2 regions of the Streptomyces sp. NPDC101160 genome follow, and region 2 is predicted to be linked to the other one. Evidence: riboswitches for the same ligand, from Rfam matches in the RefSeq annotation. Region 2 holds a riboswitch; the other holds the start of a gene.
What was found. A riboswitch is a leader RNA that binds a small molecule or an ion and turns the genes downstream of it on or off. The one in region 2 is predicted to bind thiamine pyrophosphate.
Positions count from the first base shown of each region.

Region 1: another riboswitch for thiamine pyrophosphate. It lies ahead of ACIRSU_RS13510 (thiamine ABC transporter substrate binding subunit); the one in region 2 lies ahead of thiC (phosphomethylpyrimidine synthase ThiC).

Region 1 is NZ_JBIWPJ010000004.1:102,348-108,252, reverse strand. It holds gene rlmN (23S rRNA (adenine(2503)-C(2))-methyltransferase RlmN) at 1-840, shown strand, start outside; TPP riboswitch at 870-979, shown strand; gene ACIRSU_RS13510 (thiamine ABC transporter substrate binding subunit) at 1,077-2,150, shown strand; gene ACIRSU_RS13505 (ABC transporter permease) at 2,189-3,802, shown strand; gene ACIRSU_RS13500 (ABC transporter ATP-binding protein) at 3,802-4,824, shown strand; gene ACIRSU_RS13495 (hypothetical protein) at 4,821-5,849, opposite strand; gene ACIRSU_RS13490 (hypothetical protein) at 5,846-5,905, opposite strand, start outside.
Region 2 is NZ_JBIWPJ010000006.1:475,976-481,880, reverse strand. It holds gene ACIRSU_RS21630 (metallophosphoesterase) at 1-693, shown strand, start outside; gene ACIRSU_RS21625 (hypothetical protein) at 857-1,762, shown strand; gene thiC (phosphomethylpyrimidine synthase ThiC) at 1,812-3,608, opposite strand; TPP riboswitch at 3,603-3,718, opposite strand; gene ACIRSU_RS21615 (YibE/F family protein) at 3,791-5,113, shown strand; gene ACIRSU_RS21610 (SsgA family sporulation/cell division regulator) at 5,223-5,657, opposite strand; gene ACIRSU_RS21605 (IclR family transcriptional regulator) at 5,732-5,905, opposite strand, start outside.

The DNA of each region.
Region 1 (5,905 bases), on a different contig from region 2:
TGCGACGACGACACGACCCGCAAGACGCTGTGGAAGCTGCACGACGGCACGCTCGTGGAGTCGGTGCTCATGCGCTACCCGGACCGGGTGACCATGTGCATCTCCTCGCAGGCCGGCTGCGGCATGAACTGCCCGTTCTGCGCCACCGGCCAGGCGGGGCTCGACCGCAACCTGTCCACGGCGGAGATCGTCCACCAGATCGTCGACGGCATGCGCGCGCTGCGCGACGGCGAGGTGCCCGGAGGCCCGGCCCGGCTTTCGAACATCGTCTTCATGGGGATGGGCGAGCCGCTCGCGAACTACAAGCGGGTCGTCGGCGCCATCCGCCGGCTCACCGACCCCGAGCCCGACGGCCTCGGCCTGTCGCAGCGCGGCATCACCGTCTCCACGGTCGGCCTGGTCCCGGCGATGCTGCGGTTCGCCGACGAGGGCTTCAAGTGCCGCCTCGCCGTGTCGCTGCACGCCCCGGACGACGAGCTGCGCGACACCCTGGTGCCCGTGAACACCCGCTGGAAGGTCCGTGAGGTCCTCGACGCGGCGTGGGAGTACGCGGAGAAGTCCGGCCGCCGGATCTCCATCGAGTACGCCCTGATCCGGGACATCAACGACCAGGCGTGGCGCGGCGACCTGCTGGGCCGGCTGCTCAAGGGCAAGCGGGTGCACGTCAACCTGATCCCGCTGAACCCGACCCCGGGCTCCAAGTGGACCGCGTCCCGGCCGGAGGACGAGAAGGCGTTCGTCGAGGCCATCGCCGCCCACGGCGTACCGGTCACCGTCCGCGACACCCGTGGACAGGAGATCGACGGCGCCTGTGGACAGCTCGCCGCGGCGGAACGCTGACCTTGTAGTCTGAGCTCGAACACAAATGCATATTCCGACAGGGGAGCGCCACAGCGCTGAGAGTGCGGCACCGTCAGGCCGCAGACCCTCTGAACCTCGCCCAGGTCATTCTGGGTAGGAAGTTCGGTCGTAACTCGAGCTGTTGCGCCCTGCCCGCGCCCGGTCTTCCCGGTCGCGGGCAGGGCCGCGTCTCTTCCTGGTCACCCCCAGGAGGAAAACCAGTGAGCATCAAGAAGATGGCCGCCGTCGCGCTCGTCAGCGCGCTCGGCGTGACCACCCTCGCCGCGTGCGGCGGCGGCACGGCGAAGCCCGCCGCCGAGGGCCCCGCGCCGAAGACCGTCACGCTCGTCAGCCACGACTCCTTCGCCGCCTCCAAGGAGGTGCTCGCCGCCTTCACCAAGGAGACCGGATTCACGGTCAAGGTGCTCAAGAGCGGTGACGCGGGCGAGGCCGTCAACAAGGAGATCCTGACCAAGGGCGCCCCGCAGGGCGACGTCTTCTTCGGCGTCGACAACACGCTGCTGTCCCGCGCCCTCGACAACGGCATCTTCACCTCGTACGAGGCGAAGGGCCTGGACCGCGTCCCCGATGCGTTCCAGCTGGACAAGGCGGAGCACCGGGTCACCCCGGTCGACTCGGGCGACATCTGCGTCAACTACGACAAGAAGTACTTCGCGGACAGGAAGCTCGCGCCGCCGCAGACCTTCGACGACCTGGCGAAGCCGGCGTACAAGGACCTGCTCGTCGTCGAGAACCCCGAGCGGTCCTCCCCGGGTCTCGGCTTCCTCCTCGGCACGGCCGCGAAGTACGGCGACGCCGGGTGGCAGGACTACTGGAAGAAGCTCAAGGCCAACGGCGTGAAGACGGTCGACAGCTGGGAGCTCGCCTACAACCAGGAGTTCTCCGGCTCGTCCGGCGGCAAGAAGGCCAAGGGCGACCGGCCGCTGGTCGTGTCGTACGCCTCCTCCCCGCCGGCCGAGGTGCTCTACTCCGAGCCGCAGCCGAAGGTCGCGCCGACCGGTGTGTCCACCGGCACCTGCTTCCGGCAGATCGAGTTCGCGGGCCTGCTGAACGGGGCGAAGAACCCCGAGGGCGGCAAGGCGCTCATCGACTTCATGATCTCCAAGAAGTTCCAGGAGGACATGCCGCTGCAGATGTTCGTCAACCCCGTCGCGAACGACGCGTCGCTGCCGGAGCTGTTCACCAAGCACGGCGTGGTGGTCGACAAGCCGGAGACGATGGCGCCGAAGAAGATCGCCGACAACCGTGACCAGTGGATCCAGCAGTGGACCTCGCTCGTCCTGAAGTAGTCGCCCGCCGCAGGCAGAGCGCGACGCGGCTCGGGCTGATGGTGCTGCCCGTCGCGTTCTTCGCGGTGTTCTTCGCCTGGCCCGTCGTCTCGATCGTCGAGCGCGGGCTCCGGCCCGACGGCCACTGGGAGCTCGGCCGGTTCGGCGAGACGCTGAGCCGGCCGGACATCCTCGACGTGCTGTGGTTCACGCTGTGGCAGGCGCTCGCCTCCACCGCGCTCACCCTGCTCGTCGCGCTGCCCGGCGCGTACGTCTTCGCCCGGTTCGACTTCCCCGGCAAGAAGCTGCTGCGCGCGGTCGTCACCGTGCCGTTCGTGCTGCCCACCGTCATGGTCGGCACCGCGTTCCTCGCCCTGGTGGGCCGCCGCGGCCTGCTCGACGAGTGGTGGGGCGTCCGGCTCGACACCGGTGTGTGGGCGATCCTCCTCGCCCACGTCTTCTTCAACTACGCCGTCGTCGTCCGCACCGTCGGCGGCCTCTGGTCCCAGCTCGACCCGCGCCAGGAAGAGGCCGCCCGGGTCCTCGGCGCCTCCCGCTGGCGGGCCTGGCGGACGGTGACGCTGCCCGCGCTCGCGCCGTCGGTCGCCGCCGCCGGGCTCATGGTCTTCCTGTTCACGGCGAGCTCCTTCGGCATCGTGCAGATCCTCGGCGGCCCCGCTTACTCCACGCTGGAGACCGAGATCTACCGGCAGACCGCGGACCGGCTCCAGCTGTCCACCGCCGCCGTGCTCACCATGGTGCAGTTCGTCATGGTCGGCGCGGTCCTCGCCGTGCACGCGCGGACGGTACGGCGCCGGGAGACGGCGCTGAAGCTGGTGCCGGCCGAGCGGACCGCGCGCCGGCCGCGCGGCGCCGGGCAGTGGGCGCTGCTCGGCGGCGTGCTGCTCTCCGTCGCGCTGCTGATCCTCGCGCCGCTCGGCGTTCTCGTCGAACGTTCCTTCGCCACGCCCGGCGGCTACGGCCTCGACTACTACCGGGCGCTGCAGTCCGTCGACGAGAACGGCACCTTCCTGGTGCCGATGACCGACACCATCGTCAACTCGCTCCAGTACGCGCTCGCCGCCACCGGCATCGCCGTCGTCATCGGCGGCCTCGCCGCCGCCGCGCTCACCAGGCGCGCGGGCCGGCTCGTGCGCGGCTTCGACGCGCTGCTCATGCTGCCGCTCGGGGTGTCCGCCGTCACCGTCGGCTTCGGCTTCCTCATCACCCTCGACGAGCCGCCGCTCGACCTGCGGGCCAGCTGGATCCTCGTACCGCTCGCGCAGGCCCTGGTCGGCGTGCCCTTCGTCGTACGGATCATGCTGCCAGTGCTGCGGGCCGTCGACGAGCGGCTGCGGGAGGCCGCGGCCGTGCTCGGGGCGTCGCCGCGGCGGGCGTGGCGGGAGGTCGACCTGCCGCTCGTGCGGCGGGCGCTGCTCATTGCCGCCGGCTTCGCCTTCGCCGTGTCGCTCGGCGAGTTCGGCGCGACGGTCTTCATCGCCCGCCCCGACAACCCGACCCTGCCGGTCGCGGTCGCCCGGCTCCTGAGCCGGCCGGGCGAGCTCAACTACGGCCAGGCCATGGCCCTTTCGACGATTCTCATGGTGGTGTGCGCGGTGTCCCTGCTGCTCCTCGAACGGCTGCGCTCCGACCGGACCTCGGGGGAGTTCTGATGCTGACGCTGACCGCGGCGACCGTGCGCTTCGGGGACCGTGCCGTCCTCGACGCGGTGGACCTGGAGGTCGCCGAGCACGAGATCGTGTGCGTGCTCGGGCCGAGCGGCAGCGGCAAGTCCACGCTGCTGCGCGCCGTCGCCGGACTCCAGCCGCTCGACGGCGGACGGGTGTCGCTCGGGGGCGCCGACCAGGCCGGCGTGCCCGTGCACCGGCGCGGTGTCGGCCTCATGTTCCAGGACCACCAGCTCTTCCCGCAGCGCGACGTCGCCGGCAACGTCGCCTTCGGGCTGCGCATGCGCGGCGCGTCCAAGGCCGAACAGGCGGCCCGGGTCGCCGAGTTGCTCGACCTGGTCGGCCTTCCCGGCGCCGGGCGCCGCGCCGTCTCCGCCCTCTCCGGTGGCGAACAGCAGCGCGTCGCCCTCGCCCGCGCGCTCGCGCCCCGCCCCCGGCTGCTCATGCTCGACGAGCCGCTCGGCCAGCTCGACCGGGGCCTGCGCGAACGTCTCGTCGTCGAACTCCGCAGGCTCTTCGGCCGGTTGGGCACCACCGTGCTCGCCGTCACCCACGACCAGGGCGAGGCCTTCGCCCTCGCCGACCGGGTCGTCGTCATGCGCGACGGCCGCATCGCCCAGTCCGGCACCCCCCTCGACGTCTGGCAGCGCCCCGCCTCCGAGTTCGTCGCCCGCTTCCTCGGTTTCGACAACGTGGTCGCGGCGACGGTGAGCGGCGCCGCCGCCACCACCGTCTGGGGCAAGATCCCGGTCCCCGACGGCTCCCCCCAGGGCGAGCGCCGCCTCCTCGTCCGCCCGGCGGGCGTCCGCCTCGCCGGCACGGGCGAGGGCCTGGCCTGCCGGGTCGAGACGGTGACGTTCCGGGGCAACCACGTGGCCGTCACCCTCCGTCCGTCCGAAGGCCCGCCCCTGGAGGCGGAGTTCGCGCTGCGGGACGTTCCGGAGGAGGGCGCGGAGGTGGACGTGGTGTTCGACGCGGAGGACGTGGTGGTGCTGGACGCCGACTAGAAGACGGAGCCGTACGGGGCGGTCCGCGCCCGGTCGTACAGCGCACGCAGCCACGGCGAACGCACCCCGGGCAGGCGGGCCAGCGTGTACAGGAAGGCGCCGCGGTCGGGCCGGAGGACGCGCCAGGGGTGGTCCGGCAGGGGATAATCGTCCCGCAGCACGCCGCCCGGCAGCGTGCCGGACGCCGGTATCGGCCGGGTCTCTCCGGGCAGAGCCAGCCACGCCCAGGCCCCGTCGGCCAGCGGCACGGCCGCCACGTCGCCGGGCGGCGGTGTGCCGTACGGGACGAGCGCGATGTCGAGGCCGTCGGCCTGCACCCCCGGACCGGCGAGGCCGACCCGCCTGACCGGGCCCTCGGCCGGCAGCAGCGTCTTCACCGCTGGGCCGAACACCTGGGTGACGAGCCCGCCGGGCAGGGTCAGCGGCCCGCCGCCCGAGGCGGCCAGCAGATGGGCCAGGGCCGCGCCGGCGGCCGCCTCCCAGCGCGGGTTCCAGCCGCCGCGTGGATCGATCGGGGACAGCCGCTCCGACTCCCGTACGGGAGCGGGAGCGCCGGTGGACACGCGGCGCACCGCGTGCGGCTCGAACCACACGGCCGACCACAGCCCGCAGTCGTCCTCTCGGGAACCCACCGGCAGCAGGCACGCCGCGCACGCCATGTTGGGTTCGGGCCCGCCCGCGATGCCACAGCAGCAGTACGCGTTGCACTGCTCGGGGACCAGCACGGTGCCGCGGACGTCTCCCGGCGCGATCACGACCCGGCCGCGCGGCCCGAAGGACACTCCGTGGACCGGCGCGAACACCCCCTGGGCCGCCGCCTCCGCCTCCGAGACCTCCTCCCACGCGCGGTACGGAGGTCCCGAGGGCAGCGGATCGACCGCGTACGTGCCCGGTGCCATCAGCGGAGGCATGAACTCGTGCCCGTAGGTGTGGTGGGCTTCCGGAGGGAGCGGGACCCGCGCCACCGGCACCGTCAGCACCGTCTCGCACCCCGCGCACACGAACACGTCCGTCACTCTCGTCATCGCCCCGGATTCTCACCCGGACGGGCTCGGCAGCGCGCGCAGTTTTTCCGCGTCGC
Region 2 (5,905 bases):
GGCGACTTCACCGACCGCGGCCCCGACGGCATCGGCGTCATCGACCTCGTGATGCGCCTGTCCGCCGAGGCGGCGGCCGCCGGCGGCTACTGCAAGGCCCTCATGGGCAACCACGAGCTGCTCCTCATCGGCGCCAAGCGCTTCGGCGACACGCCGGTCAGCTCCGGCGCCGGCACCGCCACCTTCCAGGCCGCCTGGCTGCTCAACGGCGGCCAGAAGCACGACATGGACCGCCTCCAGGACGTCCACATCCAGTGGATGTCCCGGCTCGACTCCATGGCGGAGGAGGACGGCCACCTGCTGCTGCACTCGGACACCACCGCGTACCTCGAGTACGGCGACACGATCGAGGACGTCAACGAGACGGTCAAGGAGACCCTCAACCGCAACGACGCCGACGAAGTCTGGGACCTCTTCCGGAAGTTCACCAAACGCTTCGCCTTCCGCGACGAGGAGGCCGGCCCGCCGGCCGTCCGCGAGATGCTCGGCACCTACGGCGGCAGCCGGATCGTGCACGGCCACAGCCCCATCCCGTACCTTCTCGGCCAGGTCGGCACGGAGGACGGCGAGGAGGGCGAGCGCCCGCTCGTCGAGGGTCCGCACGTCTACGCGGACGGGCTCGCCATCGCGATGGACGGCGGAGTGACCATGGCCGGAAAGCTGCTGGTCGTGCAACTCCCGCTGCCCGCCTGACGCATTAACCCTACGCATCCGGGGAAGGCGATTTCCCGAAACACCCTGTCACCGCGTGCCGTAACCGCAATACCATCGGCTCATCCGTAGCAGGCTCTCCTCCGTTTCCGCCCGAACCGCCGTTTCCCCACGGCCGGTTCCGGCCCCTACGGAGCATCGGGGGATGCACATGAACGTGGCTCCGCACCTGCTGACCGAGGACCGCGCCGAGTTCGAGCGGGTCCTCGACGACGCACTGCGCACCGCGCACGACCATCCGGATCTGGCCGGAATCGGCACCCGGCTGACCACCGCACAGCTGCGCTCGATGGCGCTGAACGCCACGACGCTGATCACGACCGCCGCCGCGGCCGAGTACGACCACTTCGTGAAGGTACGGGAGCAGGTCCGCGAGCAGACGCGCACGGCGAGCGGCACGGGTGCCACGGACGGCGCGGCCGACGAGGGCGGCGCGGGCGTCTTCGCCGTCGTCACCGTCCTCGGCCCGCTCCTCGCGGGCACCGCGGCCGTGATCTTCCTGCTGGTCGGCGCGGTCCTGAAGATGCTCGACCCGGCCCCCGCGTTCGCCGACACCCTGCTGACCGCCGGCCTTCTCTTCGGCGCCGTCGCCGCGGCCGGACTGCTCTGCGCGGCGGCCGGACTGCTGCTCACGGCCCTGCGCAACAGCGCCACCGAAGTCCCCGCCCAGGCCCCCGACGACGAGCTGACGCGCGCCAGGGACGCCTGGTGCCGGGCCCTGGCGGACCGGGGCATCCACCCTTTTCTCCGCGACGCCCTCGCCGCGTCGCCGCCCCTGCCGCGCCAGTCGCCCGCGCCGCCCACCGGCCGCATACCCAAGGTCGGCTACAGCGGCCCGGACTTCACCAGCCCGAACGAGGGCGGCGCCCCGGCCCCACGCCCGACCTACACGAGCCCGGACTTCTCCAGCCCCGACTTCACGAGCCCGGACTTCACGAGTCCCGACGCCACAAGTTCCAACTCCACGAGCTCAGGCTCCACGAGTTCAGGCCCCACGAGCTCCGACCTCGCAAGTCCTGACGCCGGCACGCCGGAGCACCGTCCGGAGTGACCGGCATGCCACCCACGCGCCATGGGTGGCATGCCGTCAGCCACGGGCGTCAGTCGGCCAGCGGCAGGTACACCCGGTTCCCGGACGCCGCGAACTCCGCCGACTTCTCGGCCATGCCCGCCTCGATCTCGTCCGCCTTCAGGTCACCGCCGTGCTCGCGCCTGATGTCCTGCGAGATCTTCATCGAGCAGAACTTCGGCCCGCACATCGAGCAGAAGTGCGCCGTCTTCGCGGGCTCCGCCGGCAGCGTCTCGTCGTGGAACTCGCGGGCCGTGTCGGGGTCGAGGGCCAGGTTGAACTGGTCCTCCCAGCGGAACTCGAACCGCGCGTCCGAGAGGGCGTCGTCCCACTCCTGCGCGCCCGGGTGCCCCTTGGCGAGGTCCGCCGCGTGCGCCGCGATCTTGTACGTGATGACACCGGTCTTCACGTCGTCGCGGTTGGGCAGGCCCAGGTGCTCCTTGGGCGTGACGTAGCAGAGCATCGCGGTGCCCCACCACGCGATCATCGCCGCGCCGATGCCCGAGGTGATGTGGTCGTACGCCGGGGCGACGTCCGTGGTCAGCGGGCCGAGCGTGTAGAACGGCGCCTCCTCGCAGATCTCCTGCTGGAGGTCGATGTTCTCCTTGATCTTGTGCATCGGGACGTGGCCCGGGCCCTCGATCATCGTCTGCACGTTGTGTCGCTTGGCGATCGTGTTGAGCTCACCCAGCGTGCGCAGCTCGGCGAACTGGGCGTCGTCGTTGGCGTCCGCGATCGAGCCGGGCCGCAGGCCGTCGCCGAGCGAGTACGTGACGTCGTACGCCGCGAGGATCTCGCAGAGCTCCTCGAAGTTGGTGTAGAGGAAGTTCTCCTTGTGGTGCGCGAGGCACCAGGCGGCCATGATCGAGCCGCCGCGCGAGACGATGCCGGTCTTGCGGCGCGCGGTGAGCGGCACGTACGGCAGCAGCACGCCGGCGTGCACCGTCATGTAGTCGACGCCCTGCTCGGCCTGCTCGATGACCGTGTCCTTGTAGATCTCCCAGGTCAGCTCCTCGGCCTTGCCGTCGACCTTCTCCAGGGCCTGGTAGAGGGGGACGGTGCCGATCGGCACGGGGGAGTTGCGCAGCACCCACTCGCGGGTGGTGTGGATGTTGCGGCCGGTGGACAGGTCCATGACCGTGTCGGCGCCCCAGCGGGTCGCCCAGGTCATCTTCTCCACCTCCTCCTCGATGGAGGAGGTCACGGCGGAGTTGCCGATGTTGGCGTTGACCTTCACCAGGAACCGCTTGCCGATGATCATCGGCTCGATCTCCGGGTGGTTGACGTTGGCCGGCAGCACCGCGCGCCCGGCCGCGATCTCCTCGCGGACGACCTCGGGGGAGACGTTCTCGCGGATCGCGACGTACTCCATCTCCGGCGTGATCTCGCCACGGCGGGCGTACGCGAGCTGGGTGACCGCCTGTCCGTCGCGGCCCCGGCGAGGCAGCCGCGGCCGGCCCGGGAAGACGGCGTCGAGGTTCTTCAGCCCGCCGCCGCGCGGCGAGGTGTGCTTGATGCCGTCGTCCTCGGGGCGGACGGGGCGGCCCGCGTACTCCTCGGTGTCGCCGCGCGCGATGATCCAGTTCTCGCGCAGCGGCGCGAGACCGCGCCGCACGTCGGTGTCGACGGCGGGGTCGGTGTACGGGCCGGACGTGTCGTACAGCGTCACGTCCTTGCCGTTGGTGAGGTGCACCTGGCGAACCGGCACCCGGATGTCGGGGCGGGAGCCCTCGACGTACCCCTTGTGCCAGCCCGGCGTGCGCTCCCCCTGGCCGCTCTGCGGGTCGTTCTGGTCGGAGGCAGACGTGCGTGCATCCTGAATGGTCATGAGACCGAATCTCCCTACGCCGGCATTACCCGGTAACAGGTTCGGCGGTCGGCGCAGCGAAACTTCAGCGCCCTCTCAGCCCGGTGCTCCGAGCTCCCGCGTGTGCAAAGGTGCCACCACGCTAGCGTCATTCCTGGCGTGCTGAACAGTGGGCCCCTTGACGTTGTTGCGATGATCGGGCGGTGACTTCGACGCACCAGACCCCCGAACCGCCTGGTCACGAGGGCCATGGCGGCCACGACCACCCCCACTCCCCCGGGCATTCCCACGGCCACGGCCACAGCCACGGGCCGGCCGCGCCCGTCTCGCGGCATCTGCGGAAGGTCATCGCCGCGGTCCTCATCCCGTTCGGCGCCGCCGTGCTCGTCGGGCTCGTGATGCTGTGGCCGGGCGGTACGCCGGCGCACCAGCGCACGGGCGTCGGCTTCGACCGGCAGACCGAGCAGGGCCGGGTGGTCTCCGTCGCGCACGTCGACTGCAAGGAGGTGCACGTCAGCTCCCCGGGTCAGTGCGAGAAGGCCACGGTCGAGGTCACCACGGGCCCGGACAGGGGCCGCACCTTCACCGAGGTCGTACAGCCCGACGCGCCGCGCCAACTCCACAAGGGACAGGGCGTGGTGGTCGCGTACGCCCCCGACGCGCCGCCCGAGCTGCAGTATTCGGTCACCGACATCAACCGGAAGCTGCCCGTCGCGCTGCTCGCCGGAATCTTCGCGCTCGCCGTCGTGGTCGTCGGCCGGATGCGCGGGGTGATGGCGCTGGTCGCGCTCGCCGCGAGCTTCCTGGTGCTGACCTTCTTCATCCTGCCGGCGATACTCCAGGGCTCGAATCCCCTGGTGGTCGCGGTCGTCGGGGCGAGCGCGATCATGCTGATCGCGCTCTACCTGTGCCACGGGCTCTCGGCGCGGACCTCGGTCGCGGTGCTCGGCACGCTGGTCTCGCTGCTGCTGACCGGTCTGCTCGGTTCGCTCTTCATCGGCTGGGGCTCGCTCAGCGGGAACACCGACGACAACACCGGTCTCATCCACAGCCTCTACCCGGACATCGACATGTCGGGACTGCTGCTCGCCGGCGTCATCATCGGCTCGCTCGGCGTGCTCGACGACGTGACGGTCACCCAGACCTCGGCCGTCTGGGAACTCCACCAGGCCGATTCGGGCATGGGACCGCGGGCGCTCTACCGGGCCGGCATCCGGATCGGCCGGGACCACATCGCCTCGGTGGTGAACACCCTGGTGCTCGCCTACGCCGGCGCGGCGCTGCCGCTGCTGCTGCTCTTCTCCATCGCGCAGAGCAGCGTGGGGACGGTGGCCAACAGCGAGCTGGTCGCCGAGGAGATCGTCCGCACGCTGGTCGGCTCGATCGGTCTGGTCGCGTCGGTGCCGGTCACCACCGGCCTCGCGGCCCTCGTGGTCGCGGCCGACCGCCCGGGTCCGGCGGGGCGGGTGGCACGCGGGGGAACGTCACGAGGGGTACGGGGCGGCCGGCGGCGCCGGGCGAAGTGACGGTACGGGGCGGGGCGAAGGAACCGTAGGGCGCCGGGCCGGGGGCGGGTCGGCGCGGGTCGGGCGTGGGGTGAGGCGCTCGGTCGGGACTCGGGGACCCGGCCGGGGCTCAGCCCGCGTTCTCCTCCGCGAGGATCCGGCCCAGTGCCGCCTCCAGGTGGTCCTCGAAGTCACCGAGCGTGCGTTCCTGACCGAGCGGTACGAGCTTGTCCGTACGGTCGAGGAAGGCGACGAGCGGCGGGGCGCTGGCCCGGAACAGGGCGCGGTCACCGCCGACCTGAAGCCGGATCATCACGTCGGACAGGCCCTCGGGTTCGGTCGGCGCGATGTGCACATCGCCGTCCCCGCTCGGCCTGTTGATCCCGTCGAGCAGCAGCTCGCGGCCGAACGCCCAGGTCACCGGCGCGTCTCCGGGGAGGTGGAAGGTCATCCGCACCGCGTACGGGTCGCGGGTCTCGTACCGCAGTTCCACCGGGATCCTGAAGGAGAGCTCCTCGGAGACGAGGAAGCTCATCAGGACCTCGGCCTGAACCGTCTCTCGCATCATGTACCCCGCAGTAAGTGGAAGTTTTGACGCAATCGTGCTGTAAGCCCTAGCAGATCACAAGGAGTGATTTTTCAGATACTGATAGAGAAGGCGAGCGAACTGAAGAGCCTTCCGATCTCGCAGCGTAGCCATTCGACTGCGGGCAGCAACCGTTCTTGCTGGTGAAGCGGGAGGGAAATCGCCATCGTGGCCGCCGTGGAGCCCGCCGTGATGGGAATGGCGGCACAGACCGTGCCGAGCGCATA